Regions from separate parts of the Pseudoalteromonas sp. JB197 genome, predicted to be linked through region 4. Evidence: predicted binding sites of a transcription regulator. Region 4 holds the regulator's gene; each other region holds the start of a gene.
The links. Region 4 encodes sigma-54, which starts transcription at its own class of promoters, with help from an activator protein. Its sites were predicted from a motif close to GTTGGCACGNNNNTNGNNT; they were not measured.

Region 1: a site for sigma-54 is predicted at 4,542-4,560, ahead of dps (DNA starvation/stationary phase protection protein Dps). Genes of this name have one in related genera too.
Region 2: a site for sigma-54 is predicted at 3,897-3,915, ahead of CIK86_RS10885 (PspA/IM30 family protein). Genes of this name have one in related genera too.
Region 3: a site for sigma-54 is predicted at 1,896-1,914, ahead of glnA (glutamate--ammonia ligase). Genes of this name have one in related genera too.

Annotation. Positions count from the first base shown of each region.
Region 1 covers NZ_NRGZ01000001.1:2,148,180-2,156,251, reverse strand. Annotated here, with positions in the region: gene CIK86_RS10190 (SulP family inorganic anion transporter) at 1-23, opposite strand, end outside; gene CIK86_RS10185 (TonB-dependent receptor) at 177-3,113, opposite strand; gene dps (DNA starvation/stationary phase protection protein Dps) at 3,964-4,479, opposite strand; gene gss (bifunctional glutathionylspermidine amidase/synthase) at 4,762-6,630, opposite strand; gene CIK86_RS10170 (DUF6515 family protein) at 6,751-7,347, opposite strand; gene CIK86_RS10165 (cation:dicarboxylase symporter family transporter) at 7,596-8,072, opposite strand, start outside.
Region 2 covers NZ_NRGZ01000001.1:2,296,599-2,304,670, forward strand. Annotated here, with positions in the region: gene CIK86_RS10855 (TIGR03899 family protein) at 1-200, shown strand, start outside; gene CIK86_RS10860 (TIGR04219 family outer membrane beta-barrel protein) at 237-1,007, opposite strand; gene CIK86_RS10865 (DUF2333 family protein) at 1,011-1,997, opposite strand; gene CIK86_RS10870 (copper chaperone PCu(A)C) at 2,006-2,515, opposite strand; gene CIK86_RS10875 (hypothetical protein) at 2,594-2,920, opposite strand; gene CIK86_RS10880 (PspC domain-containing protein) at 2,957-3,163, opposite strand; gene CIK86_RS10885 (PspA/IM30 family protein) at 3,174-3,854, opposite strand; gene dusA (tRNA dihydrouridine(20/20a) synthase DusA) at 4,108-5,076, opposite strand; rRNA gene rrf (5S ribosomal RNA) at 5,389-5,503, opposite strand; rRNA gene CIK86_RS10900 (23S ribosomal RNA) at 5,718-8,072, opposite strand, start outside.
Region 3 covers NZ_NRGZ01000001.1:2,604,928-2,612,999, forward strand. Annotated here, with positions in the region: gene typA (translational GTPase TypA) at 1-1,459, opposite strand, end outside; gene glnA (glutamate--ammonia ligase) at 1,969-3,375, shown strand; gene CIK86_RS12345 (DUF4124 domain-containing protein) at 3,491-4,012, shown strand; gene glnL (nitrogen regulation protein NR(II)) at 4,105-5,175, shown strand; gene ntrC (nitrogen regulation protein NR(I)) at 5,191-6,576, shown strand; gene CIK86_RS12360 (cyclic nucleotide-binding domain-containing protein) at 6,606-7,064, shown strand; gene CIK86_RS12365 (RNA-binding S4 domain-containing protein) at 7,144-7,527, shown strand; gene CIK86_RS12370 (hypothetical protein) at 7,635-8,069, shown strand.
Region 4 covers NZ_NRGZ01000001.1:163,892-171,963, forward strand. Annotated here, with positions in the region: gene CIK86_RS00730 (hypothetical protein) at 1-210, opposite strand, end outside; partial or broken gene CIK86_RS00735 (mechanosensitive ion channel family protein) at 294-608, shown strand; gene mgtE (magnesium transporter) at 696-2,063, opposite strand; gene CIK86_RS00745 (HPr family phosphocarrier protein) at 2,211-2,483, opposite strand; gene rapZ (RNase adapter RapZ) at 2,527-3,372, opposite strand; gene ptsN (PTS IIA-like nitrogen regulatory protein PtsN) at 3,394-3,846, opposite strand; gene hpf (ribosome hibernation promoting factor) at 3,851-4,138, opposite strand; gene CIK86_RS00765 (RNA polymerase factor sigma-54) at 4,165-5,658, opposite strand; gene lptB (LPS export ABC transporter ATP-binding protein) at 5,728-6,453, opposite strand; gene lptA (lipopolysaccharide transport periplasmic protein LptA) at 6,450-6,995, opposite strand; gene lptC (LPS export ABC transporter periplasmic protein LptC) at 6,985-7,542, opposite strand; gene kdsC (3-deoxy-manno-octulosonate-8-phosphatase KdsC) at 7,539-8,072, opposite strand, start outside.

The DNA of each region.
Region 1 (8,072 bases), 2.0 Mb from region 4:
AAATTATATAAACGCGACAGCACTACCTTTCCTTATTAATAGTAATTGCTCTTTGATATTAAGTTTTATATTAAGATAAGTATAGCTAGGGAGTGGGTTTTTTATGCAATATAAAGCTACTTTTATTTAGGCATAAAAAAGCCTGCATAAAAGCAGGCTTTAGCCTTCAGGGAAAATTAAAATTTAGCGCGAATGCCTAAGCTATAACGGCGATCCGCCTCAGTGTACTTCCAAGCACCGCCTAGTTCAGATAGGTAGATTGAAGGTTCACCGGTTAAGTTTGTTGCGTTACCTACTAGGGTAAAGTTTTCGTTTATGTCCCAACTTGCAGAAAAGTCTAATTGGCCTCTGTCATCGCGGTAGTTATTACCATAAACAGTACCGTCTTCTGAAATGCTGCCGTTAGAGTTAATGTTTTCTACGCGTTTTTCGTTTTCAGTACTTAAGAAACCGTCACGGTAGTTATAAGCAAGGCGAGTAGAGAAACCTTCGTGTTCCCAAAATACTTGTAAGTTATAAGTATTTTCAGAAATGTCTAATAGTGGGTTGCCGTTTGGCTGTTCGCTGTCTGCGTAGGTGTAGTTTGCATTAATACCTAAACCAGAAAACGCACCCGGCAGGCTTGTAAAGAACTGCTGGTAACCTACTTCAAAACCTTGAACAGAGCCGTTTTCACCGTTAATGTTTTTAACGGTATCGATGCCGGTAAGTCCTGCATCTCTAAGGCCCGCAACGTGATTAAAACCATCAGCATCTACAGGATAGTTAGTTGCATCAGAGTAAACCATATTATCTTGAGATACGCCGGCAGTATCAAGCTGACATACTTGGTTCCACTGTGTTACGTTTTGCAGTGCAGCGGTAGTTGATGAGGCAACACACGTGCTTTCGTTGCTTAAAAATGACTTAACATCTTTATAAAATAGTGCAAAAGACAATACGTTACCTTCGTCAAAGTAATGCTCTACAGATAAGTCGTATTGGGTTGCGCGGTATGGTTCTAAATCAATAGCTCCTTGAGTTGCACCCGTTCGGTCGTTATTTACGTCAAATGCTGGGCTTAGCTCGCTAAAGTCGGCTCTGCGCATAACTTTTGCTGCAGCAAAGCGAAATAGTGTTTCGTCTGAATAGTTATATGTCACGTTTAAGCTAGGTAAAAAGTCTGTGTAATCATTTTCACCCGTCACTTTCACACCGTTTTGATAAACACTTGACTCAAGATCTGTTGTTACATAACGAGCGCCAACAATGGCTGTAACGCTATCAAAATCTAAATATGCCGATATATAAATTGCAGCGGTGTCTTCAACTACATTTTTGTATGCGCTTTCTTGAAACTCTTGATTGTCGTGTAAGCTCCCAGTAGACGCTAAATTAGTGCCTGCTAATAGTTGTTGTAATTGAGCATACGTATTACTTGGGTTAGATAAGCCATTATAAGTAAGGAATGTTAATAGATCGTTTTGACCAGAGTGACCCAGTTGATTAAAAGAATTATCGTGGCTCATAGTTGCAAAGCTGCCAGGGAACAGCGCGTTATAATCATCGGCCCATAAAGTTGCTAATGACCCATCTGAGTCGTTAATAGCGTTTTTATAAATATCTTTAATTTCTACTTTATATTGCTCATATTCGTAATCACGTTTAGTAAAACGTACACCCGACTTGAGCTCAGTCAACCAACTAACACTGCTTAACGGCTCAAACATTTCAATATCAAAACGAACAGCTGTTTCATCATTATTGGTTTTTCTATCTTCACTTTTGAATGTTCTTAATGCTAAGTTTTGTGGGTCAGTAAATGCAGTTGGATCTGAATGTATAATGCTTGGTAAGCGATTACCGTCTTGTGAAAATGCGCCATCATATAAATGGTTTACTAAATCAACCCCGCCACTGGCTTCAAACGTCGATTTTTCGATTGGACGTAATGTAAATTCTGAGTCAGGTCTTATGCTTTCAGAGGATGCAACAGCAACTTCACCAGAAATTTTGATGCTATCGGTAAGACTCCATTCTGCACCAAGTGCATTTGAAAACGAGTCAGTATCACGAAAGTCACTGTATGTTTTAGGAATACCAAATTCGTTAGTTAACGTATAGTTATTTACGCCGTTAGCGTCTTGTGTGGTGTTTGCATCTGTTGATAGTGAACCTGCTACACCTAAAATAGAGTTACCAGCTTGCTCACCAGAGCGCTTAGTACCACTTAAATCAAGGTATACCATGCCATTACCCGACTGTGGTGCCCACTGAAGTGACAAATTTACAGCAGTACGTTCACGTTTTTCTACATATTGCTCAATACTGTGCTCATCTCTGACGATGGCGTTACCGCTTGGTGTGTTTCCTTCTTGAGCGTTAATTACTATGTCTTGAGGTTTTACGCGGCTAGACGTTTCGTCTTGGCGAATTTCGCGATCTTGATATGAAAACATAGCAATGGCGCCAAACGTACCCATTTCATCAAAGTCCCAATTATTACCAACAGAGCCACTGAAAATAGGCGCTACGTTTTCGGTTTTATCTGCATATTCTGCATCTAACGACATAGCTGCTGTTAGTTTATCTAATTCTAATGGGCGCACTGTTCTTAAACTAACCGTACCACCCAGTGCTCCTTCAATCATATCGCCAGTTGGCGACTTAACAACTTCTACTGTTTTTAAGAAACTTGATGGAAAATCTTGAAGGCTAATGCCATCACGAGAATCGCCAATAGTAGAGCGACCATTTAATTCAACCCGGTTTTGCGGTAAACCACGAATCGAAACACTATCACCCACACCAAAGTCAGAATTAATAGATACACCAGTAATACGTTGCAAGGCTTCGGCAATGTTATTGTCTGGTAATTTACCAATATCTTCAGCAACAACAGCATCAACAATACGACCGTCAGTACGTTTAAGCATTGCAGCGGCTTTCATACTGTTAAGTATGCCTGTTACTTGAATAACTTCTATATTGTCATCAGTTGTTGAAGTGCTTTGAGTTTCTTGTGCAGCTAAAGCCGATGATGTCATTAAAATAATTGCAGCCGCGCTAATAAGTGCAGGATTACTTTTATGTTGTTTATTGATTAGTGAGGAAGTAATTCGATTAAGCTTCATGTATCTCTCCCGTTTGGGTAATTGTGTGTTGATGATGTGCTTTGGTTTACCAATTTTTCAGTGTTTTACTTTTTTTGGTAATGCGTAAAGTGTGGTTAAAATTAGTCCAATTAAGTTTTAATTTCAAGCTTTGCTTACCAGTTATGTGAATTTGGTATTACATTTTTGGTGTTTTTATGTTTAATATTTAACAGATTTAACAAGTTATGTTTTTAATTTATTTTGTAATCGCAGTTAAAAAGTTTAATTTAATGCTGGTATATAGGTTTGTTATTGCTATTTATTAATTATAATTTTTAAAAGCAAGATGAGTTTAACCTTACTTATTTGGGAAAATTGGGGTTTTAACCTATAAAAAATTCATTGTTTTAGGTAAGAAAGTGCTGATTAGTACCAAGGTGATAAAAAGAAATTAACTTACTGAGGGGGTATGAGGCTTTTATTTAAAATAAGAAATGTAAATTACTTACTGGTAATGGCTTTGTAGTTTTTATTTTAAGTTTAAAATAAAGTTGGCTAACCAATTTCATTGCTAATATAAATAAAATATCGACTGGTAATAATAGTATAAAATTTAAATGCAGATGTACGAGGGGTTAATCGGGGGAAGTTCTTTTTTATGCATTTGCTGAGCGTGACATTATTTAATGGCTACTTGGGGGTAAACTTTTTAAGAGCAAAATGCAGATACTTTGCTATGTATGATGTGCAATTATTTTAGTAGGTTATTATTTTAGTAAGTTATTAGCACTTAAAAAGCCCGCATTATTAATAATGCGGGCTTTTCTTAATTTTAAATTATTAACTAACAATAAATATTTAGCTATGTATGCCAGTTATAATAGTGCACCTACTTTTGTAGTTCACCTGTTGATGATTCAAGGTGGGCACGAATAAACCATTGAAATTGCTCTAGCTCGGCTAGTTGGCTGGTGATCATATCCTCAGAAACCGGATCAAGATCAGCAAGCGTATCTATGGCTTTACGATGATCGCTATTAATACCGCTATATACATTATCGAGTGCACTTAAATGCTCGGTAACGAGGGCTTTACCAATTGAGTACTCGTCCCATGTACGGCGATCAACAATTGATTTTGGCGTACCAACAGGTACTCCACCTAGCGTTGCGATGCGCTCAGCAATGGTGTCTGTCATTTCGCGTACAACCGCAACTTGTGGGTCTAGCATTTCATGCACGCCAATAAAATTAGGGCCAACCACGTTCCAGTGAATATGTTTAAGGGTAAGTTGTAAGTCAATTAGCGCAACCATACGGTTGTCGAGCGTAGCGATAGTTTTTTCTGCTGAATCGTTACTCATACCTGGAACGGTAAATTTAGCTGTTTTGTTACTATTACTCATAATTTCTCCTACTTAATTATTTTGCCCATTAATTACTATATGAACATACTTTACTTTATTTAAAGCAATCGCCATGCCGGGAAGGGATTTTAAATAAAGTTGTTTATATACAATCAGATAGAGTTTTTATTTGAGGGGGAGAGTGATGTTAAGTATTACATATTTGAAAACTGTGCACTTTTTTGTAAATTATGCACAGTGTAATAAATATCATAGTTAAAGGGCTTAGTTATTATATTTAATTGCTAAGCCATACAAAGTACTGTTAATTAATTTTACGAGTTACTCAATTCGCAGCGCCATACAGTCACTATGACCATTAATAATCATGCTTTTATCGACTCGCACACCCGCACCAGAATATTTTCCTGCTGTGGTAAAACTACATATTTGTACAAAGTAATCGTCTACTTTTGGTAGCGCAAATAATTGCTGATATATTTGCTCTTGGGATGCAAAGTGTCCGGCGGTTTCCTCAATGGTTTGTTGTTGCTGATCGACTAGTTGAATATTTGCTCCGCAGCGGCCAACAATGGGTTTTACTACATAGCCGGTTTGTAATAATTCATCACTGAGCTCAAACGCGGTATTGAGCAAATATTTATGATTAGGAAATAAACTCCACAGCACCGGTAAGATTGCTTTATTACTGGGGATCAGTGTCCATAGTGGTTCAAAAACCATGACATTTTTACGCAATAATACATCAGCCAACCGCGGGGTTGCTCCTGCTTGCCATTGCGGCTCAAAATTATGATTTTGAGCTTGATCAGCCTCGCATTCTTCACGAATTTGCTCAAGTGCAGTTTCCCATGACCAGGTTTTCCATACATAATTAAGTTTATTGCCATCGGCATCAATAATATTGCCAAAGGCATCCCAAGACAGAGTATTTAAACCAATAATAATTTTGCACTCAAAACCTGCTGCCGCAATTGTTTCTTTCATAAATAAAGCGTGGTAATGCTCTTCTGGGTCGTCATCTTGAAGAATATGAACTAAACCTTTTACTTCACTTTTTCGCCATGCTTTTACTAAGTCTTTAAATAAGTCTTGGCCTGCATCAATACCCGTTTTAACCCCAAAGTGCCTTGCCCATTTACCCTGAACTTTACCGCTTTCCATATAACACGAAGCGGAGTCGCAGTTGTATTCATACACTTTTAAGCCTGCGGGGGTTAGTGCAAAGTCAAAGCGACTGGTGATCAATTGATTTAAGCGGTTATCCCACGATTGACGAATTTTATTGAGTACTACTTCAGGTAAATTAAACTTTTTTAATAGCTCAGGGTGCTGTAACACATAGTCGGTGGCATGCATAAATAAGCCATGCAGCTCATTAGTGGCGTGCTCAATGGCTTGTTGGGCTGTGTGTGAAATAGTAAAGTAGCTATGTTGATCCTCAGTATTGGAGGTAAGCTTGTGGCCTTGCATCATGTCTACATAGGCGGCTTCGTCATCATTAGCAATATTTAACCATGACTTTGCAGCTTGGCCTGTATCGGCAATGTAATTAGATTTTATTGTAAATAAATCTGTGTTTATTTCAGCTGTAGGTTCTGCGTGTTCAATTTGATCAGTTTGGGTCATCCAGCCTAAAATAGTTGCATCGTTATAAGAGCATTCAATCCAATAGTCGCCATCTTTGGTTATTTTAGCTTTAAGCTCGCGGCACCAATTTTGACCTTGTGGCCATGTTTGATGGCCAACATTTTGCTCAGCAAGACGAATTTTATCAGGGTGAACTTCTACTACAATGGCAACATGGCCGGTTTCTTCAAACTCACCACCTTCTTCCCAAATAAGTAAACTACCAACTTGAGGGTGATGCTTTGCGCCATTTTTAAATGCTTGTAAGGGAAGTCTATTTTGGCTGTTAACTTCACGTACTGAGCGTAGCTCAAAAATATCGTAAGCCATGGCTATGTCATCAAAAATATAACCATGATTGAGATACATCCAGCGCCTAGCAAATTCAACGCACTGCCATTTATAACCCATATAAATGCCATCTAAATAACTGCGATAGGCACTGCGGTTAGGGTAAATGCTTTCGTCGGCAGAGTCATAGTCAGACGAGTAAACAGCAACATTACCAGGTGCGTAACCTAATAGTTCACCAAAATCACGAGCTGGAGTGCTAGTTTTCATAACAAGTTTGTTCAAAATAAAGGCCTATAATCTGCTGACTATAGGAGCGAAGTAGCTTGATAGCAAGATAAAATGCTATGCCCTTATTTAGGTTTTTATTTGCGACAGATAAAGACAGTATTAATTGAGTTTAACAGCGAGATATTTAATTACATCATCACTAACTTGCGGTAAAAAATAAATGTCATCATATTTAAAGTACTGCACCGAGCTAATAGTTACGGGCTTTGCTGCCGTTGGTAGCGAGTCGTAAAACAGCCCAAGCTTATAATTGTTGCTGTTATTTACTTTGATTGCTCGGTTAACCTGTATTTTAGGCGTATCTACTACTGTGTAGCCGTTATTTTCGGCAATATAATATACATTTTGATAGGTATAATAAGTGTTATTGCGATGCCTTAAACGTGAGTGGTATCTAGGCAGTGATCTAATATGTAAACCTCTTGGTGGCATTACCTCTCGATAGCCTCTGCTGTGTTTACGATAGTAAGTGCCATTATGGGTATTAAATACTGCACCATTAAAACGTACCGATACACTATTACTAGGAATATGACGTATCACTTTACCTGGTTTATGGTGTTTGTTATGTACATTTTGCGGATTTGCAAAGGCGTTACTTGAGAGCATAGTAAGTGTTAAAAACACTGCTAACAAAACAGTTAAGTTAATAGTGTTTAGCTTTATAGGTGTTAGTTTCACAGTTATTTGTTTCATAGTAATGTCTCGCTTATGTTTTTTATACATAACCGATATTAGAGCCTGAAACTGAATAGCAACTGATAGCGGCTGTAATTACACAAAGCTTTACATATGTTTACATAACTAAAATGCTTGTTGGTAGGGTTTTGAGCATGCTAGATGAGCAGAGAAGTGGTTGATTATGGGCTGTTTTGCGGGTTTTATATATAACTGTAGCGCAGTATAAAAAGCCCAGCAAAGCTGGGCTTAATTATTAATTAGTCTTACTGTGGCGTTTTCATTATTTTACTGGTGATCACACCTGAAGTAATAGAGCCTGACACATTAAGCGCAGTACGTGCCATATCAATTAATGGTTCTATTGATATAAGTAACGCAACAATTTCTATGGGTAATCCCATTGTTGGTAATACCACTAGCGCAGCAAAAGTTGCGCCGCCGCCTACACCGGCAATGCCAAAAGAGCTAATCACTACAATACCTATTAAGGGTAGAATAAACTCAAAAGTCATCGGGTCTATTCCCACACTAGGTGCAACCATCATTGCTAGCATTGCAGGGTAAATACCTGCACAGCCATTTTGTCCAATCGTAGCACCAAAAGAGGCTGATAAATTAGCAATAGCTGGGGGAACTTTAAGTTGGTTTACTTGTGTATCTATGTTCATTGGAATTGATGCCGCTGAACTGCGCGAACTAAAAGCAAAGGTCATTACTGGCCAAATCTTAGTAAAATAATG
Region 2 (8,072 bases), 2.1 Mb from region 4:
AACTTACGTTATCGTTTTTATCACAAAAAGTAACGTTAAAAGCAAAAAATAGCGATTTAGTATTGAGTTATTATAAGTTTACGCAAACAGGTGATGAGCTATCTAAACTCATTAACTACCCGGTAAATAAAGTGTATAAGCAGTTACTTAATAGTGCACTTGAGAGTGAATTTGAACTAGCGTGGCATACTACTAAGTAGCAAAACCACGCTATATACTATTAATTAGCAGTGTAATTAAAAGTGTACTTGAATGCCCGCAAATGGACCCGATGCATCAATATTAGTGTTAATATCATCAACATCGTCTAGCTCTAATGTCATTGAGCGGTAACCTGCTTTAACAGCAACATCTATTGCTAGGTTATCAATAAATTCCCATGCAATACCCATTTGGTAATCTTGAACTTTGCTATCGTCAATTGCTACAAAGCTGCCCTCAAAAAACACGCTTAAACCGGTAAAAGGTAAGCCTGCTTCAGCGCGGCCGTAAACCAATGGTACAAAGCCTGAAAACTCAACAGTTTCAGTATAATCAGCGCCACCTTGTTGCGTAGTACCTTTAACTAAAATCTCACCATCAAACTGCTTAGCGTTAACACCCAAATCGATAGAGATTAAGTCGTTATCAAAAATTTCGTAATAAAATGTGTAATCAATGTGAGTTAAGTCACTTACTGAATTAACCGTAGTACCTACAACGTAATCTGAACCATTAAAAGAAAATGTTTTATCCAGACGTGTAGAGCCGGTAAGCTCAAGCTCTGTGTATCTTAATTTAATATTAGGTACTAATGGCACTGGATGCTCAAGTGCAGCGTAGTAGCTTACGAAGGTTTCATCGTCAAAATTAAAATCTTGTGGTGCATTTCCTTTATAAGAAAAGCTTCCTTCGTTATCCGCTTTCCAGCCATCAACACCTACATACAAGCCTAATAAGGTATCAGCTTGCGCTGCAGGCGCTAAACATGCCATTGAAAGGGCTGCTGCTAAACAATACTTTTTCATTTTCTATCCTTGTGTCAATAATTCGCTAAGTTCAATAAGAGCCGCATTGGCTCTAGATATATAATTTGCCATAACCAGTGAATGGTTTGCTACATAACCAAAACCATTCCCATTTAATATCATTGGGCTCCATACTGTTTCTTGAGTTGCCTCAAGCTCTCGTATAATTTGCTGCACACTTACGCGTGCATTCTTTTTCTCAAGTACATCGGCAAAGTCATATTCTACCGCTTGTAAGAAATGCAATAAAGCCCAAGTAGCACCGCGCGACTCATAAAATACATCATCAATGTCTAACCATGGCGTTTTTGCTTGCTGTTGTAATGGAGAAAAAGTGGCTTGTGTATTTGATGTATTACCCGCTAAATCAGTGTTTACTTTATCTTGGCCTACACTAGCGCTTAAACGCTGACTCAAACTACCTAAACGCTTTTCAGCTTCTTTTAGCCAACTGCGCAAGTTATCGGCGCGAGCATAGAATTGACTGTCACGCTCATGGTCATTCGCTATTTGAGTACGATATACCAATAAGTAATCAATGCCTTTTTGGTACTCACCTTCAGCGCTTGGCCACGCCCACGCTTCAGAGCTAATATTAAACTGCGGCTGTGCTTTTTTTAGAGCTTCGTGTTCAGTTGATTGCGATTGCGAACGGCTAAAATCTTTACGCATAGAAAGGGCTAAATCACGCACCATTTCGAGTGCGCCATATTCCCACGCAGGCATATCGTCCATTATTATACTTGGCGGCAAAACATCATTTGATAAATAACCGCCTGGCTTTTCGAGTAACGTACTTGCTACCGTTATTAATGTTGATGTTGTTGTATAACCAATAACAAATTGCTCATTACGTTGCTGCGCTTGCTGCTTTGCTTTTTCTACCACATTAAAACGAGCAGGCTCCGTACTCCAATAAACAGCTATTGCGTAAAAAATAATTAGTAATATAGCTAATGCAGCAACTATTTTCCCTTTATGTTGTGACATTGATCCTCCTAATGATGAGTATGTTGTTTTGATGCTTGTGATTGTTCTGCTTGTGATGCAAGCGATACCACCTGAGCATTGGTAAATACACGGTTGCCATCACTAAAATATAGTGTGAGTTTGCGTTGTTGGCCTACTTTTAACGGTTCTTGTGGTTCAAAAATCATTAAATGATAGCCACCAGGCTTAAAATCGATTTGTTGATGGGCGTTAATTGTTAACGATTCAACTTTTTGCATTTTCATCATGCCATCTACGTGCGAGTGCTCATGAATTTCAACGCGACCTAAGCCATCAATAGTTGCTTTAGTCAACGTAGCCACAGTATCACTATGATTTATAATACTTAAATAACCTACACTTGAAGTTGTGGCAGGTAAAAACTCCCTTACTTGTGCATTACTAACTTTAATAATAGCAACATCCGCATCGTGATCATGCCCTGAATGTGCCATCGATGATGATGAAAAAAGACTTAAAACCGACACCAAAACAATTGAAATACACTGTTTAATCACCACTCTAATCCTTGTTAAAACATAATGCTAAGTATCAAATTTAACATAGTTCAGTTGCAATAGTCAGTTAATTTGGAGTTAAGATGCTACTTTTTTGTTATCAGCTACTAACCAGCAAAGTACCGCAATAAATAGTAACGGCCAAGCAATCATCAGCGATCCAAATAAAAATGCCAATACAGTTCCGACTAATGCAACTGCTGCTGCGCCAACTAATCCGATCGTTATTAGTACTGTAACAGCTACAAAAATAATAATAGCCGCTAAAACTCCTATTAGCTCAAGCCCAGTCCAACTTGTATCTGCAATCCAAAGCGGTAATTGCCAAGTATCAAAGTGCACCGCAGAGACAACATCAGTAAAAAATAGTAAATAAACAATTATACATACGGCTAACGCTTTCATTTAGCTCTCCTTAATTCAATCTAAATGTAAATTAGCTTAAATTGCTTTTTCTTCTAGGCAGCAATGCGCAATAAAATAACCTAGTGCAATTGCAAACGGAAAACTCAAAAATAATAAAATAGTGACAAGTCGTGTTGACCACACAGGTAAATCTAATCGCTGCGCTAAACCACTGCACACACCAGATATTTTTTTATCAAGTGGATCTTTGTACCAACCACGTTTGCTGTTAAAACTATTCATAATTATCTCCTTAAGCACTCTGTTTTAAGTTAGTTTTTAAATCAGCTTTTAAGCGAGCTAATTCTGCATCTACTTGTTCGTTTTTCACCAAAGCGTCTATTTGTGCAGCTATAGTATTTTCTGAATCAGTAAGCTCGTACGCTTCTACCTGTGCTTCAATACCTTCTACGCGCTGCTCTACTTTCTCAAATCGAGAGAGTGCATGTGCAACTTTTTCACTTTGTAATTGGCTATTTATTTGCCCCCTTGCAGCCACTATATTGTGCCGCTGTACTAACTGTGTTTGCTTGGCTTTAGCCTCGGCTATTCTTTGTTGCAAACGCTGACAATCCGCTGTCATTTTAGTTATTGATTGCTGCAGCGTTTCTAGTTGCAGCTGCTTTGCTACAACTGTGTTACTAATGGTTTGTTTTTCAAGCAAAGCTGATTTTGCTAAATCATCTCGACCTCTCCCTATTGCTAGCTCAGCTTTATCCTGCCAATATACTAAATTGTTATTTTTATTTTCAATTTGACGTTTAAGTGTTTTTTCTTCGCACAACAAAGCCGCTGTCGTAATGCGACACTCAGTAAGTGCATCTTGCATCTCGCTGAGCATTAAATTAAGTAATTTTTCTGGATCTTCTGCCTTGTCTAATATCGACACTATATTTGCTTGAACAATATCGGTTACGCGATTAAATATTCCCATGAGATTCTCCTGTTAACTTTTTAAGTGATTACACAAATTAGATTCCAAGAGTTATGCCAAGTAATAATATAAACAGTAAAACACATTAAATTCAGAAGCTTAAACTTATAATTTATAAATTAAAGTTACTTTTAACTGAATATGATTAAGTGTAATTAGCCAATAAACTAAACTTTTGACTATTTTTTAGGATCAAAAAAGCCATCCGAAGATGGCTGTATTTATTCATTTATTAAATTATTCACTTAGCTGATTATTCAGGTACAAAACTCAAAGCTTTATCCATTACCGATAAGTCGGCTTGTTTTCCATGGCCATTTTCAGACAGATGACGCCTAAATCCACGGGCACCAGGCTGCCCCTGAAAAATCCCCAGCATATGACGAGCAACATGCCAAAAGTTAGCCCCTAAGCGCATTTCGTCTTCAATATAACTATACATAGAGCGCACGACATCATGACGAGATTGCGTGTTAGCGATATCACCATAAATCTTTTCATCCACTTCATTGAGTATAAATGGGTTGCTATACGCTTCTCTACCAATCATCACACCATCAATATGCTGTAAATGCTCTAAACTTTGTTCAATTGTTTTAACACCACCATTAAGACTTAAATCGAGTTGTGGATAATCTTTTTTCAACTGATAAACACGTGGATAATCAAGCGGCGGTACCTCTCGGTTTTCTTTAGGGCTTAACCCCTTTAACCAAGCTTTACGAGCATGAATAATAAAATCATCACAACCAACATTATGCGACGCTTCTATAAGTGCACACAAAAACTCATACGAGTCTTGCTCATCAATACCAATGCGCGTTTTAACCGTAACAGGTATATTTACTTCTGCTTTCATTGCCGCCACACAGTCAGCAACCAATTGCGGTTCACCCATTAAACAAGCACCGAAACGACCATTCTGCACGCGATCTGACGGGCAACCTACGTTTAAGTTAATTTCGTCATAACCACGCTCACCCGCAAGCTTTGCACATTGTGCAAGAGCCTGTGGATCAGAGCCACCCAGCTGCAATGCAACAGGCCCTTCGTGTTGATTAAAGTGTAGGTAGTCGCCTAGGCCAAACAAAATAGCACCCGTGGTGATCATTTCCGTGTACAACACTGTATGCTTAGTCATTTTACGATGAAAAGTACGACAATGACGATCAGTCCAATCAAGCATTGGGGCTACAGAAAAGCGTCTATCGAGTGGTTTCATTGGTACACCGTGCTATATAAGTTTAAGTACATTTCGTTCAATTTAAATATCTCTTTTTTGCTTATTTACACACATTTAGATCTATTATTAATAAATAACTACACCGTAGGGAACAATCAAAAGGGGTGTTTTAGAATATAAAATCAGGCGTATCTGCGCTAAATTCAAACATTATTATATCAGAATAAGCAAAAAATATAGATACCATTTATATTGAAAACGTCAGCGTTCAAAGTTCAGCCACCCACATTTCAATTTTCTGCAGACGTAAAAAAGCCCGACTATTTCTAGTCGGGCTTTCTACAATTTGGAGCCTGGCAATGTCCTACTTTCACATAGCAAATGCTACACTATCATCGGCGCTGTTTCGTTTCACTACTGAGTTCGGCATGGGGTCAGGTGGGTCCAAAACGCTATGGTTACCAAGCAAATTAGGGCGTTAATTCGTATCACTACAAATTAACTGAATTTGGAAAATATCTGATAATATTTTTTAAGTCTTTGCGTAAATATCTACTTTAGCAATATTAACTTCTTGCTTGAACTGTCACATAAAAATCTGTCTGGAACAGATTTTAACGCACGTAGTGCGGCTTTAGTAATTTACATGGACGTAAATTATAAAACGCGTTTGGCGTTGTATGGTTAAGCCTCACGGGTAATTAGTACAAGTTAGCTTAATGCCTCACAGCACTTCCACATCTTGCCTATCAACGTTGTAGTCTCCAACGGCCCTTCAGAGAGCTTATAGCTCTAGTGAGAAATCATCTCGAGGCCTGCTTCGCGCTTAGATGCTTTCAGCGCTTATCAGTTCCGAACGTAGCTACCGGGCAATGCCATTGGCATGACAACCCGAACACCAGCGGTTCGTTCACTCCGGTCCTCTCGTACTAGGAGCAACCCCTCTCAATTCTCAAACGCCCACGGCAGATAGGGACCGAACTGTCTCACGACGTTCTAAACCCAGCTCGCGTACCACTTTAAATGGCGAACAGCCATACCCTTGGGACCGACTTCAGCCCCAGGATGTGATGAGCCGACATCGAGGTGCCAAACACCGCCGTCGATATGAACTCTTGGGCGGTATCAGCCTGTTATCCCCGGAGTACCTTTTATCCGTTGAGCGATGGCCCTTCCATTCAGAACCACCGGATCACTATGACCTACTTTCGTACCTGCTCGACGTGTCTGTCTCGCAGTTAAGCTGGCTTCTACCATTACACTAACCGTACGATGTCCGACCGTACTTAGCCAACCTTCGTGCTCCTCCGTTACTCTTTAGGAGGAGACCGCCCCAGTCAAACTACCCACCAGGCACTGTCCGTAACCCCGATTCAGGGGCCAACGTTAGAACATCAAAACTACAAGGGTGGTATTTCAAGGTTGACTCCAACAAAACTAGCGTCTCATCTTCAAAGTCTCCCACCTATCCTACACATGTAGGTTCAATGTTCAGTGCCAAGCTGTAGTAAAGGTTCACGGGGTCTTTCCGTCTAGCCGCGGGTACACAGCATCTTCACTGCGATTTCAATTTCACTGAGTCTCGGGTGGAGACAGCGTGGCCATGGTTACACCATTCGTGCAGGTCGGAACTTACCCGACAAGGAATTTCGCTACCTTAGGACCGTTATAGTTACGGCCGCCGTTTACCGGGGCTTCGATCAAGAGCTTCTCCCTAAGGATAACCCCATCAATTAACCTTCCGGCACCGGGCAGGTGTCACACCGTATACGTCATCTTGCGATTTTGCACAGTGCTGTGTTTTTAATAAACAGTCCCAGCCACCTGGTCACTGCGGCTCCCGTCCGCTTAGAGAGCAAGTCTCATCACAGATAGGAGCGTACCTTCTCCCGAAGTTACGGTACGATTTTGCCTAGTTCCTTCACCCGAGTTCTCTCAAGCGCCTTAGTATTCTCTACCTGACCACCTGTGTCGGTTTGGGGTACGATTCCATATAATCTGAAGCTTAGAGGCTTTTCCTGGAAGTATGGCATCAGCAACTTCATCACCGTGGTGACTCGTCTCGTGTCTCAGGTTTAGTGTTCGTCCGGATTTACCTAAACAAACGCCCTACTCACTTTCACATGGACTACCAACGCCATGCTTGCTTAGCCTGCTCCGTCCCCCCATCGCAATTATATCGAGTACAGAAATATTAATCTGTTTCCCATCGACTACGCCTTTCGGCCTCGCCTTAGGGGTCGACTTACCCTACCCTGATTAACATGGGATAGGAACCCTTGGTCTTCCGGCGTGGGAGTTTTTCACTCCCATTATCGTTACTCATGTCAGCATTCGCACTTCTGATACCTCCAGCAACCCTCCCGGGTCACCTTCAACGGCTTACAGAACGCTCCCCTACCACTCATCCTAAGATGAATCCGCAGCTTCGGTGCATAGTTTAGCCCCGTTACATCTTCCGCGCAGACCGACTCGACCAGTGAGCTATTACGCTTTCTTTAAAGGATGGCTGCTTCTAAGCCAACCTCCTGGCTGTCTGGGCCTTTCCACATCGTTTCCCACTTAACTATGACTTTGGGACCTTAGCTGGCGGTCTGGGTTGTTTCCCTCTTCACGACGGACGTTAGCACCCGCCGTGTGTCTCCCGGATATTACTTTACGGTATTCGGAGTTTGCAAAGGGTTGGTAAGTCGGGATGACCCCCTAGCCTTAACAGTGCTCTACCCCCGTAAGTATTCGTCCGAGGCTCTACCTAAATAGATTTCGGGGAGAACCAGCTATCTCCCGGTTTGATTAGCCTTTCACTCCTAACCACAAGTCATCCCCTAACTTTTCAACGTTAGTGGGTTCGGTCCTCCAGTTGATGTTACTCAACCTTCAACCTGCTCATGGCTAGATCACCGGGTTTCGGGTCTATACCTTGCAACTATTCGCCCAGTTAAGACTCGGTTTCCCTACGGCTACCCTAATCGGTTAACCTCGCTACAAAATATAAGTCGCTGACCCATTATACAAAAGGTACGCAGTCACCCAAC
Region 3 (8,072 bases), 2.4 Mb from region 4:
CATTTTTACGAACACCAATGTCACCACCTTTGTGAGGACCGTAATGATCGAACGTATGGTACATAAGACCAGTACCTGATGTAATTGTCATAAAATCAGTTTGGAAACCAATTAAGCCGCGACTTGGGATAATAAAGTCTAAACGCATACGGCCTTTGCCATCTGGAGACATGTTAGTAAGCTCACCTTTACGTAGGCCAACTTGCTCCATTACAGAACCCTGATGCTCTTCTTGACAGTCAATTGTTACTGTTTCAAACGGTTCTTCTAATACGCCGTCAACAGTACGCAAAATTACCTCTGGACGAGATACTGCAAGCTCGTAACCTTCACGACGCATGTTTTCGATTAAGATACCTAGGTGTAACTCACCACGGCCAGAAACACGGAAGCTATCTGGGCTAGCAGTATCTTCAACGCGAAGTGCTACGTTGTGCACTAATTCTTTATCTAAACGCTCACGGATATTACGTGACGTTACAAACTTACCTTCTTTACCACAAAAAGGTGAGTTATTTACAGAGAATGTCATTGTTACTGTTGGCTCATCAACACTTAGTGGTGGTAATGCTTCAACGTTAGTAGGACAACAAACAGTGTCTGAAATCTTAAGCTCGCCAATACCGGTTACAGTAACGATGTTACCTGCATAACCACGGTCTGTTTCAATACGCTCAAGGCCTAAGTAGCTTTGTACTGTACCAATTTTACCGTTACGTTTAGTACCGTCAGCACTAATAATAGTTACTTGTTGGTTTGGAGCAACAGAACCACGCTTGATACGACCAACACCAATTACACCCACGTATGAGTTGTAATCTAGTTGAGAAATCTGCATTTGGAAGTCACCTTCAGGATCTGCATCTGGTGGTGATACTTCGTCAACGATCATTTGGAACATGTCATCCATGTTATCAGATGGCTTGTCTAAATCTAATGTTGCCCAGCCATTGATTGCTGATGCATAGATTACTTTAAAATCTAACTGATCATCAGTGGCGCCTAAGTTATCGAATAAATCAAAGATTTGATCCATAACCCAATCAGGACGTGCACTTGGCTTGTCGATTTTATTAATTACTACGATTGGCTTTAAACCTTGCGCAAATGCCTTTTGCGTAACAAAACGCGTTTGTGGCATTGGGCCTTCTTGAGCGTCAACAATTAGTAATACTGAGTCAGCCATTGAAAGTACGCGTTCCACTTCACCACCGAAATCGGCGTGTCCTGGAGTATCTACGATATTAATGTGGTAGCCGTTCCATGAAATAGCGGTGTTTTTCGCTAAAATGGTAATACCACGCTCTCTTTCTATATCGTTTGAATCCATCACGCGCTCTTCATTACCGCCGCGTGTTTCTAATGTGCCTGAAAACTCAAGCAGTTTGTCAACCAGTGTAGTTTTACCGTGGTCAACGTGGGCGATAATTGCTATATTTCTTATCTTTTCGATACTCATTAATATTCACTCAGAGAAATTGAATCTCATTGATCCTGCAGGGGCTTACGCACTCACCTGCGTTTTCACGAGATGTCCCAGCATAGGATTTAAAAGGGCGCATATTATCCCTTATAAATGGAATGGATGAAAGTTTATCCAATATAAATTTGCAAACTTTCTGGTTTTTTTATTTAACCTACTGTTTTAAATTAACTAATTATAAAAATAAAATTTTTAATATTTTTATAAAAACCTCCACTTTAATGACTTTATTGCTATTTTGGTCAGTCTTTTGTATTTACTTTATGTTAGTCTATCACGATTAAATAGCGAGCAACTTTTTACTCTGTAACTGTTGCACTATATTGAAGCATTTACGCACCATAATGGTGCGCATTAGAAACAGCCGTTATTACTTTTGTATTTTTTATGTTTATAAACATTAAGTTACAATAGTGGCACAAAATCAGCTTATAAAACACAAAGCATTTAAGCAGCAATAACAAAACCTTATAGTTGGAGGACACATGTCGCAATCGGTTTTAGATTTTATTAAAGAAAATGACGTTAAGTTCATTGATTTACGCTTTACTGATACCAAAGGTAAAGAGCAGCATATTTCAATTCCTCATCACCAAATTGATGAAGACTTTTTTGAAGATGGTAAAATGTTCGATGGTTCTTCAATTGCTGGCTGGAAAGGCATAAACGAATCAGACATGGTGCTAATGCCTGTTGCTGAATCAGCTAAGCTTGACCCATTCACTGAAGAAGCCACATTAATTATACGTTGTGACGTAGTAGAGCCTTCTACATTACAAGGTTACGAGCGCGATCCACGCTCTGTAGCAAAGCGTGCTGAAGAATATATGCGCTCTACGGGTATTGCTGATACGGTTTTATTTGGCCCAGAGCCAGAGTTCTTCGTATTTGATGACGTAAAATATAAAACAGACATGTCTGGCTCTATGTACAAAATCGATTCTAAGCAAGCTGCTTGGAACTCAGATAAAGAATACGCAGACGGCAATACAGGTCATCGCCCTGGCGTTAAAGGCGGTTACTTCCCAGTTGCTCCTGTTGATGACTTTCAAGATTGGCGCTCTGCTACTTGTCTAGTATTAGAAGAAATGGGACAAGTTGTTGAAGCACATCATCACGAAGTAGCAACTGCAGGGCAAAACGAAATTGCTACGCGCTTTAATACTATGGTAATTAAAGCCGATGAAATTCAAGAAATGAAGTATGTTATTCATAACATGGCTCATTTATACGGCAAAACAGCTACTTTTATGCCTAAACCTATTGTTGGCGATAACGGTTCTGGTATGCATTGTCATCAGTCGTTAGCTAAAGACGGTGTTAACTTATTTGCAGGTGATAAGTACGGCGGTCTTTCTGAAGATGCGCTTTATTACATTGGCGGTATTATTAAACATGCTAAAGCAATTAATGCGTTTGCTAATGCCTCTACTAACTCGTACAAACGTTTAGTACCAGGTTACGAAGCACCAGTAATGCTTGCATACTCTGCACGTAACCGTTCTGCATCGATTCGTATTCCGGTAGTACCATCAGCTAAAGGTCGTCGTATTGAAGTACGCTTCCCTGATGCAACGGCTAACCCGTATCTTGCTTTTGCTGCCATGCTTATGGCTGGCCTTGATGGAATTAAAAATAAAATCCATCCTGGTGATGCAATGGATAAAGATTTATACGACCTACCTGCAGAAGAAGCAGCAGAAATTCCAACCGTTGCCTCTTCATTAGAAGAAGCACTGGCATCTCTTGATGCTGACCGTGAGTTTTTAAATCAAGGTGACGTGTTCTCTAATGATTTAATTGATGCTTACATTAAACTTAAGAGTCAAGAAGTTGAAAGACTTAACATGACAACGCACCCTATTGAGTTTGAAATGTATTACAGCTGTTAATTTTAATTAACAGTTATAAAATATATATTTAAGCCCGCTTTGCGGGCTTTTTTAATGGTAAATTAGTACTTTCTCCACTAAAGTAAAGTTAATGTAAAAAATGCAGGGTTGCAGAGTGAGTAGCAAGATTTTATTACTACTAATTACTTCATTATTAAGTATTTGTAGTTACGCTGGTGAAAAAAAAATTTACGCATGGAAAGATAAAAATGGCGTATTGGTGTTTTCAGATACCCCTCATATTGGTGCCAAAGAGATAAAACTCACCAGCCAAGATTTAACCATGCCTGCAACAAATACTGATATATTAAATAATCAAACTAAAGCGCAGCCGGTTGCATTTAGTATTGGTATTGCATCGCCTGAGCATCAGCAAACTATTCGTGAAAACACCGGCTCTGTGTATGTATCTACTCGCATTACCCCCCGCTTTGAAAACGACTTTACGATACAGCTATTTCTTGATGGTAAAGCCTATGGCGCAGCAAGTGATACCTCAACCTTTGCTTTAAGAGATGTAGAGCGTGGTGAGCACACTCTGCAAGTTAAGCTGTACAACAAACAAAGCCAAGTCATTGCGACAAGCCCATTGAGTGTATTTTTTATGCATAGAAAAGGCTTAAGCTTAGGTAATTAACTCCCACCCAATTCACATTAAAAATAGCAATTGCAGTGCAATTTCATTAAATTACTTGCCTGAAAACACAGGCGCACTAAAATGGTGCAACAATGCTTAGTAAAACACACTTTAGCCCTGAGCTACTCAATGCCATATGGCAAAATCAAACCACCGCCGTGATGCTTTTAAACGAAAGCTTTACGCTTATTTATGCCAATACCAGTACCAGTGAACTACTTGGTTTAGGCACTAAGCGTTTATTAGGGCAGTCTTTTGATGATTTATTTAACTACCATTCAATCGATTTAAAACGCATAGCGCAATACTCTTTAATTGATGGCGTAGATTGCCACCAGCATAGGGCTGACGTGGTATTTGTTGATTCTCGTCATGCTAAATTAGCAGTCAGTTCAAAACAGATAAAATACCAAGGTGCACTTTATATTTTATTAGAATGTCGGCAAACCGATGATGAAATTAAATTCGATCAAGCATCAAATCAAATGCACCAATACCAAGCCGCACGTAATTTAATTCGAGGTTTAGCGCACGAAATTAAAAACCCTTTAGGGGGAATTCGCGGAGCGGCGCAGTTATTGCAATACGAGGTAGACCAGCAAGAAAGAAATGAATGTGCCGAGCTTATTATTGAGCAAGCCGACCGATTGCGTGAATTAGTAGATAGACTGCTTGGGCCTAACCAATTACCGCAAAAGTCTTATGGCAATATACATCAAACCTTAGAGTCGGTGATCAAATTAAGTACCCTAGATAATAGTGACAATATTCGCTTGGTAAAAGATTACGATCCGAGTATTCCCGATGTTTATATTGACCAAAGTAAAGTGCAGCAAGTGGTGCTTAATATTGTGCGTAATGCCCAGCAGGCATTAGTTAATGGTGGGGAAATAAAAATTAAAACCCGAATTAACTATCAGCACCGCCGGCCCGGTAAGGCACCCAAAAAAGCCTTGTTAATTCAAGTGCTCGATAATGGCCCAGGGATTGATATTAGTGTACGCGATACTTTGTTTTATCCTATGATCACTAATAAAGATGGCGGCTCTGGATTGGGGCTTTCTATAGCGCAAACATTAATTGATCAACACAATGGTTATATTGAGTGCGATAGCTGGCCTGGTCACACCGAATTTAATATTTATCTGCCTTTTGCAGATTAACGCCTTGGAGTATGCATGAAAACAGTTTGGCTTGTAGATGACGATGCCTCTATTCGTTTTGTATTAGAAAAAGCGCTTACTCGCGCAGGTTTTACAGTACAAAGCTTTGCTGAAGCACAAAGTGTGCTTAATGCATTAAAATTTAGCCAACCGAGCGTGCTGATCTCCGATGTAAGAATGCCCGGAATGGACGGCATGGCACTGCTGGAGCTAATAGCTGAGCAAGTGCCCGGCTTACCGGTTATTATTATTACCGCGCATTCAGATCTCGATTCCGCCGTAAATGCTTTTCAAAAAGGGGCTTTTGAATATTTAGCCAAACCTTTTGATTTAAACGAAGCGATTGCCCTAGTTGAAAGCGCCTATAGAGCTAATTCTACAAAAAAAGTTAAACGTAAACTCACGCCCCCTAAAAGCGCACATATAATTGGCGAAGCACCTGCCATGCAAGAAGTGTTTAGGGCCATAGGTAAGCTTGCAGCCTCAAGCATGAGTGTACTTATTAATGGTGAGTCAGGAACGGGTAAAGAGCTTGTTGCCAGCGCCCTGCACAACCATAGTCCACGTAAAGAAAACCAATTTATTGCGCTAAATATGGCCGCAATCCCTAAAGAGCTGGTTGAGTCAGAATTATTCGGCCATGAAAAAGGGGCTTTTACTGGTGCAGATAGCGTGCGAAAAGGCCGTTTTGAACAAGCCAATGGCGGCACCCTATTTTTAGATGAAATTGGCGATATGCCCCTCGACGTACAAACTCGACTACTGCGGGTATTATCTGATGGAGAGTTTTACCGTGTTGGCGGGCATAAAAGCATAAAAGTAGATGTGCGTATTATTGCTGCAACCCATCAAAACCTTGAAGAGCTAGTAAAACAAGGCAAGTTTAGGGATGACTTATTTCATCGCTTAAATGTAGTGCGCCTGCGCTTACCAGCCCTCAGGGAGCGTACCGAAGACATTGAGCGTCTAGCACTGCACTTTTTACATAAAAGCGCTAAAGATCTGCAAGTAGAAAGCAAAATTCTTAGCCTTAAAGCAATTGAGCAGCTACGCTTGTTCAGTTGGCCCGGTAACGTACGCCAATTAGAAAACACCTGCCGCTGGCTTACGGTTATGGCTCCTGGTGAGCTTGTTAGCGAGCAAGACTTGCCACCTGAAATTATTAATGCCTCACTAACTCAAGAAGAAGGCGATTGGTTAGATGCCTTCCAGTTATGGCTTAATCAGGAACTTAAACAAGGTAAGGAAAATATTTGGCCTAATATTCAAGCGCAACTCGAAACCCGCTTAATAAAAACAGTACTCGCCAATTGCGCAGGCCACAAACAAGAAGCCGCTATAAAAATAGGCTGGGGACGCAATACATTGACCCGTAAATTAAAAGAGCGCAACATTAATTAGTTTTGCGCGTAATAACTCTTAGGTAATTAATGAAGTTAATAGAGAACATTCCGCTATTTAAACAGATGGAAATTATCAACCGTTTAGGATTTTTTAAAGAATTTAGCCTTAACGAGCGCCAAATACTTTTAGAGTCGTTTGGTTTATTATATTTAGTGCGCGAAAATTCATTTTTATTTAAACAGCACGACAACGATAAGCGCTTATTTATAGTGCTTAGCGGTGCATTAATAGTGTTTAAGCACAACCATTTATTAGAGCTCGGTACTATACGTCCTGGGGAGTTTATTGGTGAAGGCGCTTTTATTAATAACCGCGCACGCAGCATTAGCGCACGTGCTAAAACGGATGCAATTGTGCTTGCTATTACCTCTGATGCCCTTACTCGCTTACCCAATGTAATACGCGAAAAAATTAAAGATAGAATAATTGAAGGTATGAGCTTACGTATTGCCAAGTTGAGCGAACACATAGAAAACCATGGTTAGATTTGTATACGCACTTTGATGCAAAAATAGTGACTTCACTTTATACTAGCGTTAATGCGTTACCCCACCGAGAGCAAACATGAACGAAGAATATATAGAAATTGAATTAGAAGAAGAGCCGATTGAGCTGTGTAAATTATTAAAAGTACTAAATTTAGTAGAAGGCGGCGGCCAAGCAAAAAACTTAATTGCTGAAGGTTATGTGGGTGTTAACCATGAAATTTGTACAATTAAACGGAAAAAACTATACAGTGGCGACATACTAGAATTTGATGGTGAGCTTTTTCAACTTGCATTAACCGAAGATGCAACACCGGTAGAGCGACCTGCCGAGCAGCCGCAATCTGAGCCAAGCCAAGCAGCACCGCAGCCAGCGAGTCAGCCTGCAAAAAATAAACGTAAGCGTACTAAAAAACCTAAAGTAGATGAAAAAACCGGTCGTCGCCCTATTTCATTCGGTTAAATTATAGTCTTTTTTTGATTTTTTATTTATAAAACCAGCCAGCTTGTATAGTTGGCTTTTTTGATCTTTAATTACTTCACTAACTATAAAAAAAGTAAGGTAATTAAATGCTTGCACACCCCCCTCCTAAGTGGTTAAAACCACTCGCATGGGTAGCGCTTATATGGAACTTATGCGGCGTTATTGCCTTCGCACTACAAATGCTGATGACACCTGAAGTAATTAGCAAAATGCCTATAGATCAGCAAGCTGCATATTCTAACATTCCCGTTTGGTCAACCATTGCATTTGCTATTGCAGTCTTTGGCGGCACGCTTGGCAGTGCTTTATTGCTCGCTAAAAAGTCATTTGCACTGCCCGTATTTACCGTGTCGTTAATGGCTATTTTAATCCAACAGTATTACAATTTTATTGTTATTAACAGCGTTGAAATAATGGGATCTAGTGCGGTATTTATGCCACTGTTTGTGGTAGTAATTGCCATATTGCTACTTTGCATTAGCTTTAAAGGCAAACAGCAAGGCTGGTTGTATGCAAATTAAAAA
Region 4 (8,072 bases):
TTTTACCTGGACAAAACGTGATGATGTAAGGCACTGCGTGTGCACTGGCAAGGTGGAATTAGGCTGGTCTTTTGCCAGTAAAGCACGTTGTTTATAATAAGTCGTAATAGCGACATTATGGTGTTGGCAGAATTCAATATTAGTACCACTAAACGTACTGCGTTGCAGCAAAAGCTGCTGCCACTGTGCGCTTGTTCTGTAAGTTTTCATCACCTGCTCCGAATTTATCATTGAGCAGGTATTTTTAGATAATCAGAACATCGATGCTAGGTGTGGTTCGCTAGACGCTTACATTTGAGTTTGTAATACGCCAAGATGAAACGGCCGTATACGCCGAGAGTTTTGGCGACAGTAGTATTAATTTATTATTGTGGTTTTGGATTAAATACCCTGGTGAGCCAGACTTTATGACAGTACGCCACAAAGGTGTTGTGGCAGTACAGCAAGCACTAAATGAGGCTGATATTCGTATTCCATTCCCAATACGTAGTTTAGATTTTGGGGTTAAAGATGGCGAAAACCTCGATGCAATAATAAGTAATAAAGTAAATACACAATCGTCAAAGCAAGAAGGAGCTGATGGCTCTACAATCAATAAAGAAGACTAGATAACCTGAACGCTGGTTAAATTATATTGCGTAAAAGTTACTTTTAACCAGCGCGCATTTACACAGTAATGTGCGCTGGTTTATTTATTAAACCAGCAACCAAGTTGCGGTGCCTAAAAAGGCAAATATACCTACTATATCGGTTACTGTAGTGAGTATTACACTGCCAGCAAGTGCAGGGTCTATTTTCATACGTTTAAGTATTATAGGAATACACGCACCCGCCACACCCGCAACAACTAAGTTCATAAACATTGCAAACGCCAGTACCGCGCCAAGCATTAAGTCCCATTGCCATAGGGCTATAACACTGGCAATTAAAACAGCCCATAAAATACCGTTTAATGCACCAATGGCGAGCTCTTTTATCATTACAAAACGTTGGTTAGTTTGGTTAATATGACCCACTGCTATACCACGAATAACCAAGGTTAATGACTGGCTACCGGCCACCCCACCCATTGAGGGGACAATGCCGTTAAGCACGGCTAAAATAGGCAGTATTGCTAAAGTGCCTTCAAAAAAGCTGGCAACAAAAGCGGCTGCCAGAGCCGTTAATAAGTTAACACCTAGCCAAACAGAGCGTTTTTTTGAGCTTTTTAAAACCGGTGCAAAGGTATCTTCTTCATCATCAAGACCCGCTAAACCTAATAAGTGATGCTCTGCGTCTTCACGAATTACATCAACAATGTCATCGATAGTAACACGGCCAAGTAGCTGGGCGTTGTCGTCAACTACTGGGGCTGATATCCAGTTATGACGTTCAAATAACTGCGCCACTTCGCTTTCATCCATCGAAATAGGAATAGACTCACAGTCTTCATCCATTAGGTCGTGAACAATTTTTTCGGGCGAATTGGTTAGTAAGGTACTTAACGATAAAGCGCCTAAAAAACAGTTATGCTTATCGACAACGTAAAGGTCGTCGGTACCCTCAGGGAGTTCGCCGCGCAGACGAATGTAACGCAGTACCACATCTAGGGTTACATCAGGGCGAATGGTTACTGTATCTGTGTTCATCAGCGCGCCAGCAGAGCGTTCCTGATAGGAGAGTGCTTGCGTAGCACGTTCTCTATCTTGAATGTCCATGGCGCTAACCACGTCTTTATAAACCGTGTCAGGCAGGCTTCGCAGTACTTCACCTAAGTCATCGTGGCCCATGTCTTCAGTGGCAGCAGCAATGTGCTTAGGTTCCATTTGGGCAATAATGCCTAAACGTACATCTTCAGAGAGTTCTTCAAGGACATCACCTTGTACATCTGGATCAACTAATTGCCAGAGCAGGCGACGAACTTTATGTGGTGATGATTCTAGTAAAAGTGCGGTATCACAAGGAGCTGTTTTTGCCAGCATACGCCTAACTTGAACAAACTGACCACTATTGAGTGACTTGGTCACTTGTTGTAATTGTTGTAATTGTTGTAGTGGGTAGTCTTGTTCGAAAGTTTCGGGCATTGGCGTCCTTAATTTATTTTTATAACGTTAGGGAAGAAGTTAGTCATTAACTTCGTTCAGTTTATCTTACTTTTTTTAGCCAAACTAGCTTAAGGTTTCACTAACCCTATATTTTAGCTCGTTTACTTGGTTTAAATAAAGTGCCTACTATTCTTGTTCGTTAAAGCGCTGCGCTATTAATTGGCCAACGGCATGTAAAGCATGCTCTGCATCGGGTCCTTCGCACACTACTTTTACTTCTTTACCTTGGCTGCTTTCTAGTAACATTAAAGCCAGTACACTATCGCCAGCGGCTTCTTTTTCATCTTGAAATAAGGTAATAGATGCGTCAAATTGTACCGCTAATTGTGCTAATACGGTAGCGGCTCTAGCATGCAGACCAAGTTTGTTTTTTATTAAAAACGTATTTTCTAAGCGCATAAGATACTCTACTTAAGCTGAACAGATGATTATTTAAATTGAATTATTTTTCTTGCTCGCGATGGCGAATTTTTACATTAGGGTGAGACATAGCAAAGCTTTCACCAATTGTTTGCGCTAAATAAACTGAGCGGTGCTGACCACCAGTACAACCAATAGCAATGGTTAAATAACTGCGATTATTACGCTCTAGGTGTGGTAACCACGTTTGTACAAAGGTTTGAATTTGCCAAGTGAATTTTTGCACAATACTATGACTAGCTAAATAATCTTTTACTGGTTGATCTAATCCAGTTAAAGGCTTGAGCTCCGGTTCCCAGTGTGGGTTTGGTAAAAAACGCGCATCAAAAACATAATCAGCACCTTTGGGAATACCATGCTTAAAGCCAAACGACTCAAAGGTAATGATAAGCTGTTTGTCTTTTTTACCGAGTATGGTTTCACGCATAGATTCAGCAAGTTGATGCACACTTAAATCGGTTGTATCAATGACATGATCAGCCCGCGTTACGAGTACATCGAGTAATTCTTTTTCCTTTTTTATTGCTAAATCTAGCGGTAGCGAATCAATCGAAAGCGGGTGCAAACGACGTGTTTCTGAATAACGGCGGATTAACGTTTGATCGTCGCTATCTAAATAAAATAACGTTGGTTTAGCAAAGTCGGGCAAGTACTCAAGAATATCGTTAAACTGCTGCTGATCTTTAGGCAGGTTACGCACGTCTATACTAACGGCTATTTTATCGTAGTTATCAGAGACACTGCGCACTAATGAAGGCAGCAAATTTACCGGAATATTATCTACACAATAGTAACCTAAATCTTCTACAACACGTAAAGCAACTGACTTACCAGAACCTGATCGGCCACTTATAATAATTAATTCCATTTACCACCCCTTTATTAGTAACTAGGATTGATCCAAAATAACTTGGTATAACGCTTCATCAGACTTTGCCGCACGCAATTGCTTACAAAACTCTTTATCGTTTAGTTTATCAGCTATTGTGGCTAGTGTTTTCAAGTGCTGCTGGTTATCGCCATCGGGCACTATAAGCGCAACAAAAATATCAACTGGACGATTATCAATTGCATCAAAATTAATAGCGGTTTCGCTTATTAAAATTAAGGCAAGAGGCTCTTGTGCCCCGCTCATACGGCCATGTGGAATTGCTATTCCTCGGCCAATACCGGTACTACCTAACTTTTCTCTTGCCAATAAAGCAGTGAGAATATCTTGCTGAGGTAAATACGGCATTTTTTTATGCGCGAGTTCACTGATGAATTCTAAAATTCTTTTTTTACTATTAAAAAGGACCACAGCTTTGCTGCAGTCCAGGCATATAAGTGAGCTTAATTTCATAGTGTTAGTGTCGAGCAAACTTCTCTTTGTGTTTAATTACTTGACGATCGAGTTTGTCAATCAACGAGTCAATGGCAGCGTACATATCTTGGTGTTCGGTCGATGCAAATAGCTCAGCGCCACTTACAAAAATTGTTGCTTCAGCTTTTTGACTTAATTTTTCTACATCGAGAATAACATGCACATTAGTTATGTGATCTGAGTGTCTTTGCAGCTTTGCAAATTTATTATTTACATAGTCTCTTAATGAGTCTGTAATGTCTACATGACGACCAGTTAAGTTTAGTTGCATCAGCATTTTCCTCTTTGTTGTACGTCTTAAATCAAGCTTTTACGTTGATTCGACGGGGGAATAGCCAGAGATTCGCGATATTTTGCAATTGTCCGTCTAGCTACTTTAATTCCTTGCTCAGCCAATATATCTGCAATCTTGCTATCACTCAATGGTTTGGCTAAGTTTTCTGCAGCTATCAACTTTTTAATCAGGGCACGTATGGCAGTTGATGAACATTCGCCACCATTTTCGGTGCTTACATGGCTTGAAAAAAAGTACTTAAGCTCAAAAATGCCACGTGGAGTGTGCATATATTTTTGCGTAGTGACCCGTGAAATAGTCGACTCGTGCATTTCAACTATTTCGGCAACATCGTTTAATACCATAGGTTTCATGGCTTCTGGGCCATGTTCAAAAAACGCTTGTTGCTGCTTAACAATACAATTAGTTACTTTCAGGAGTGTTTCGTTTCTACTTTCGAGGCTTTTAATAAACCATTTAGCTTCTTGTAAGTGCGAGCGAATAAATTGGCTGTCACCGCTGGATTTTACTGTACGAGACATAGCCGCATATTGGCTGTTAACACGTATTTTTGGCATGCTATCTGGGTTTAGCTCTACCACCCAGCGGCCTTTTATTTTTTTAACAGACACGTCAGGTATAACGTATTCAGACTCTTCTCTGACAATAGTATCCGCAGGCTTAGGGTTAAGCGTATGAATAAGTGTCATTATTTCTTTAAGCTCTTCTTCTTTGAGCTTAGTTTTTTTCATTAACGTACGATAGTCGCGAGCAGCGAGTAAATCGATATGATCAGTTAACACCATTTTTGTTTCGTTAATATAAGGGGTGTCTTTATCAAATTGATTTAATTGAATGCATAAGCATTCTTGCAAGCTGCGAGCTGCAATACCAACAGGATCAAATAATTGAATGCGCTTTAGCACTGCTTCTATTTCATCTAGTTCTACTTCGTGTTCGTCATCACTTTCTTGATTAAAGCTTGCTAAAAGGTCTTCGCAACTGATAGTTAAAATACCAGAGTCATCTACGGCTTCAACAATAGCTATGGCAATAGCTTCGTCTATAGGACTAAAAGGAGTGAGCTGTAATTGCCACATTAAGTACTCATGCAGGGTTTCGGCTGATGCACCTTGATAAATAGATTCATCTTCAGGCATTGGCCCTGATGAAGAGGCAGGCGCTGCGCTCATATATTCATCCCATGATACATCCATGGCCATATCGTCGCTTATGGTGTCTTTGTTTAGTGCTTCACCGCTATCTTGCTCATACTCGCTTGGGGTGTCGTCAGCAGAGGCGCTAACAGTAATGTCATCTGCTTTTTGCTCGTTTTTACCTGCTGATTCTTCCGTGTAATCTTGTTCATCAACTTCAAGTAATGGGTTGCTATCAAGTGCTTCTTGTATTTCTTGCTGGAGATCCAAGGTACTAAGCTGCAATAAGCGAATAGCCTGTTGCAGTTGCGGAGTCATTGTAAGTTGCTGGCCCATGCGCAGCTGTAATGATTGCCTCATTTATCTCTAACAATCCTTATAAATTGATATGATTAATCTTAGCAGATGCTTATAGTAATAACATAAATATTACAGTTTGAACTGCTCGCCTAAATAAACATCACGTACTGTTTTATCGTTTAATACAAATTCAGGAGTACCAGATGCAATTAGCTCCCCATGAGAAACAATGTAGGCTTTTTCACAAACATCAAGGGTTTCCCTTACATTGTGGTCGGTAATTAGCACGCCAATACCACGATTTTTAAGGTGTTCTATAATTTTTTTAATATCGAGTACTGAAATAGGATCCACGCCAGCAAAGGGCTCATCAAGCAATATAAATTTAGGATCTGCAGCTAAAGCACGTGCTATTTCTACGCGGCGACGTTCACCACCAGATAGCGCCATACCTAAGCTGTCGCGAATATGTTGCAGGCTAAATTCGTCCAATAAACTATTTAGGGTTTCTTCCCTGGCTTGTTTATTTAGTTGCTTACGCGTTTCTAAAATAGCCATTAAATTTTGATACACAGTGAGCTTTCTAAAAATAGAAGATTCTTGTGGTAAATAACCAATACCTAAACGAGCACGGCTGTGCATAGGAAGTAAGGTAATATCGTTATCATCAATTAATATTTTACCTTTGTCGCTAGGTACTAAGCCTACAATCATGTAAAAGGTAGTGGTTTTACCTGCGCCATTTGGGCCAAGTAAACCAACAATGCTGCCAGCTTTTACTTCAAGTCCTACATTTTTAACAACTTCACGGCCTTTATAGCTTTTTGCTAATAGCTCTGCTTTTAATGTACTCATGGCTGACCTTTATTGAGTTTTTGTTCTTTTTTTGCGTCTATAGGCACTAAAATAGTGTGTACCCGATCAGTTGAGTTTTCATCTTTTTCAGCACTTATAAGCTGTTGCTCTATATCGTAGGTGATGCTTTTAGCCGTAATTTTTTGCCCAGCTTGAGAAATGTTTGCATCTCCTACTAGGGTTAAAAAACGTTTCGCTACATCGTAACGTACTTCGTTAGCGCTGGCGCTCATGACAGTACCATCTGCTTGCTTTTCTTCAAAATATGCAGGACTGCCCGTGGCAATTAATAGTTGTTTATTATCGCCAAGTTCGTCGCGCTTATGTACTTCTAAACGATCGGCGGTGATACGACGATTACCGTGAATTATCTCGACGTTTTTCTCAAAAATACCAACGTTTTCTTTTAGTTGGCCTTCTTGGCGGTCAGCACTAATAGAAATTTGATTAGCTAATGGGGAAGTACTTTGCTCTGCCGCATTACTATTAAATACAAGTATAAGCGATGGAATAATAAGTATTTTTGCAAGGTTATTGGTCATAATATAGTGTTCGCGTATGGTTAATTAGTTTTATCACCTCGGTTGTTAAATTGGCTTCAAGGCCTTTACCGGTGATCTTTAAATTCGGTCCAGTTATAATAACGGGTTGTTCGCTGTGCATAGTGAGTAGCTTTATATCTACTTGAATATTGTCGGCGGTGATTTTGTCTATCATTGCACCATCAATTAAGTTTTGGGCAGTTACATTACCCTCTAAAATTAATTGTCTTTCATCGTAAAGTGTTGCTTCATCAGCATTTATACGCCACGTTTTTTGTCTATCGTCGTACAATATAAAAGTAGGTTTTTCGAATAAGGTAAATCCTAGCTGCTCGTAAAGCTCCGTTTTAACCGCAGTTACTTTATGGCTAATTTCACCGTTTTCGTCAAAAGCTGTTTGTTTTAGCTCAATGGCGGTGTAATCGGGTTTAGCTATCACTTCTGCGTCGGCTTTAACAACCGCATTTATCTGAGTAAAATAAGGGTACCAAAGCCAAACCATACAGCTGATGAATAAAACGCTTAAGACTATGCGCGCTATATTCATGAACTAGTGCCTTGGCTGGTTAATGGTTTATTGTTTTCAAGCATAAGTAAGTCGGTCAGCTCTCTTACTGCACCAAAACCACCCGGCATTTGCGTAGTGTAATGTGCTAAGCGTTTAATTAGTGGGTGCGCATCGTTTACTGCGACTGCAAAGCCAACTAACTCCATAACAGGCATATCTGGGCCGTCATCACCAATATAAGCAATTTGCTCATCGCTTAAATTAAGCTTGTTTTTAAGCTCTTGGTAGGCAATAAGCTTGTTTTCTTGACCTTGATAAATATGCTGTACGGTTAAGCTGGTCATGCGTTGTTGTACTATTTGCGAGTGCCTGCCGGTAATAACCGCTACTTCAAAGCCGCTGTTAATAAGTGCTTTAATACCAAAGCCATCTTTTGTATTAAATGCTTTTAGCTCTTCACCTTGGTTGCCTAGGTAAATTCGGCCATCAGAAAATACGCCATCAATATCGCATATAAGTAGCTTTACTTTTTTTGCGCGCGCTTTAGCGTCATCACTTAGCGCTTGATA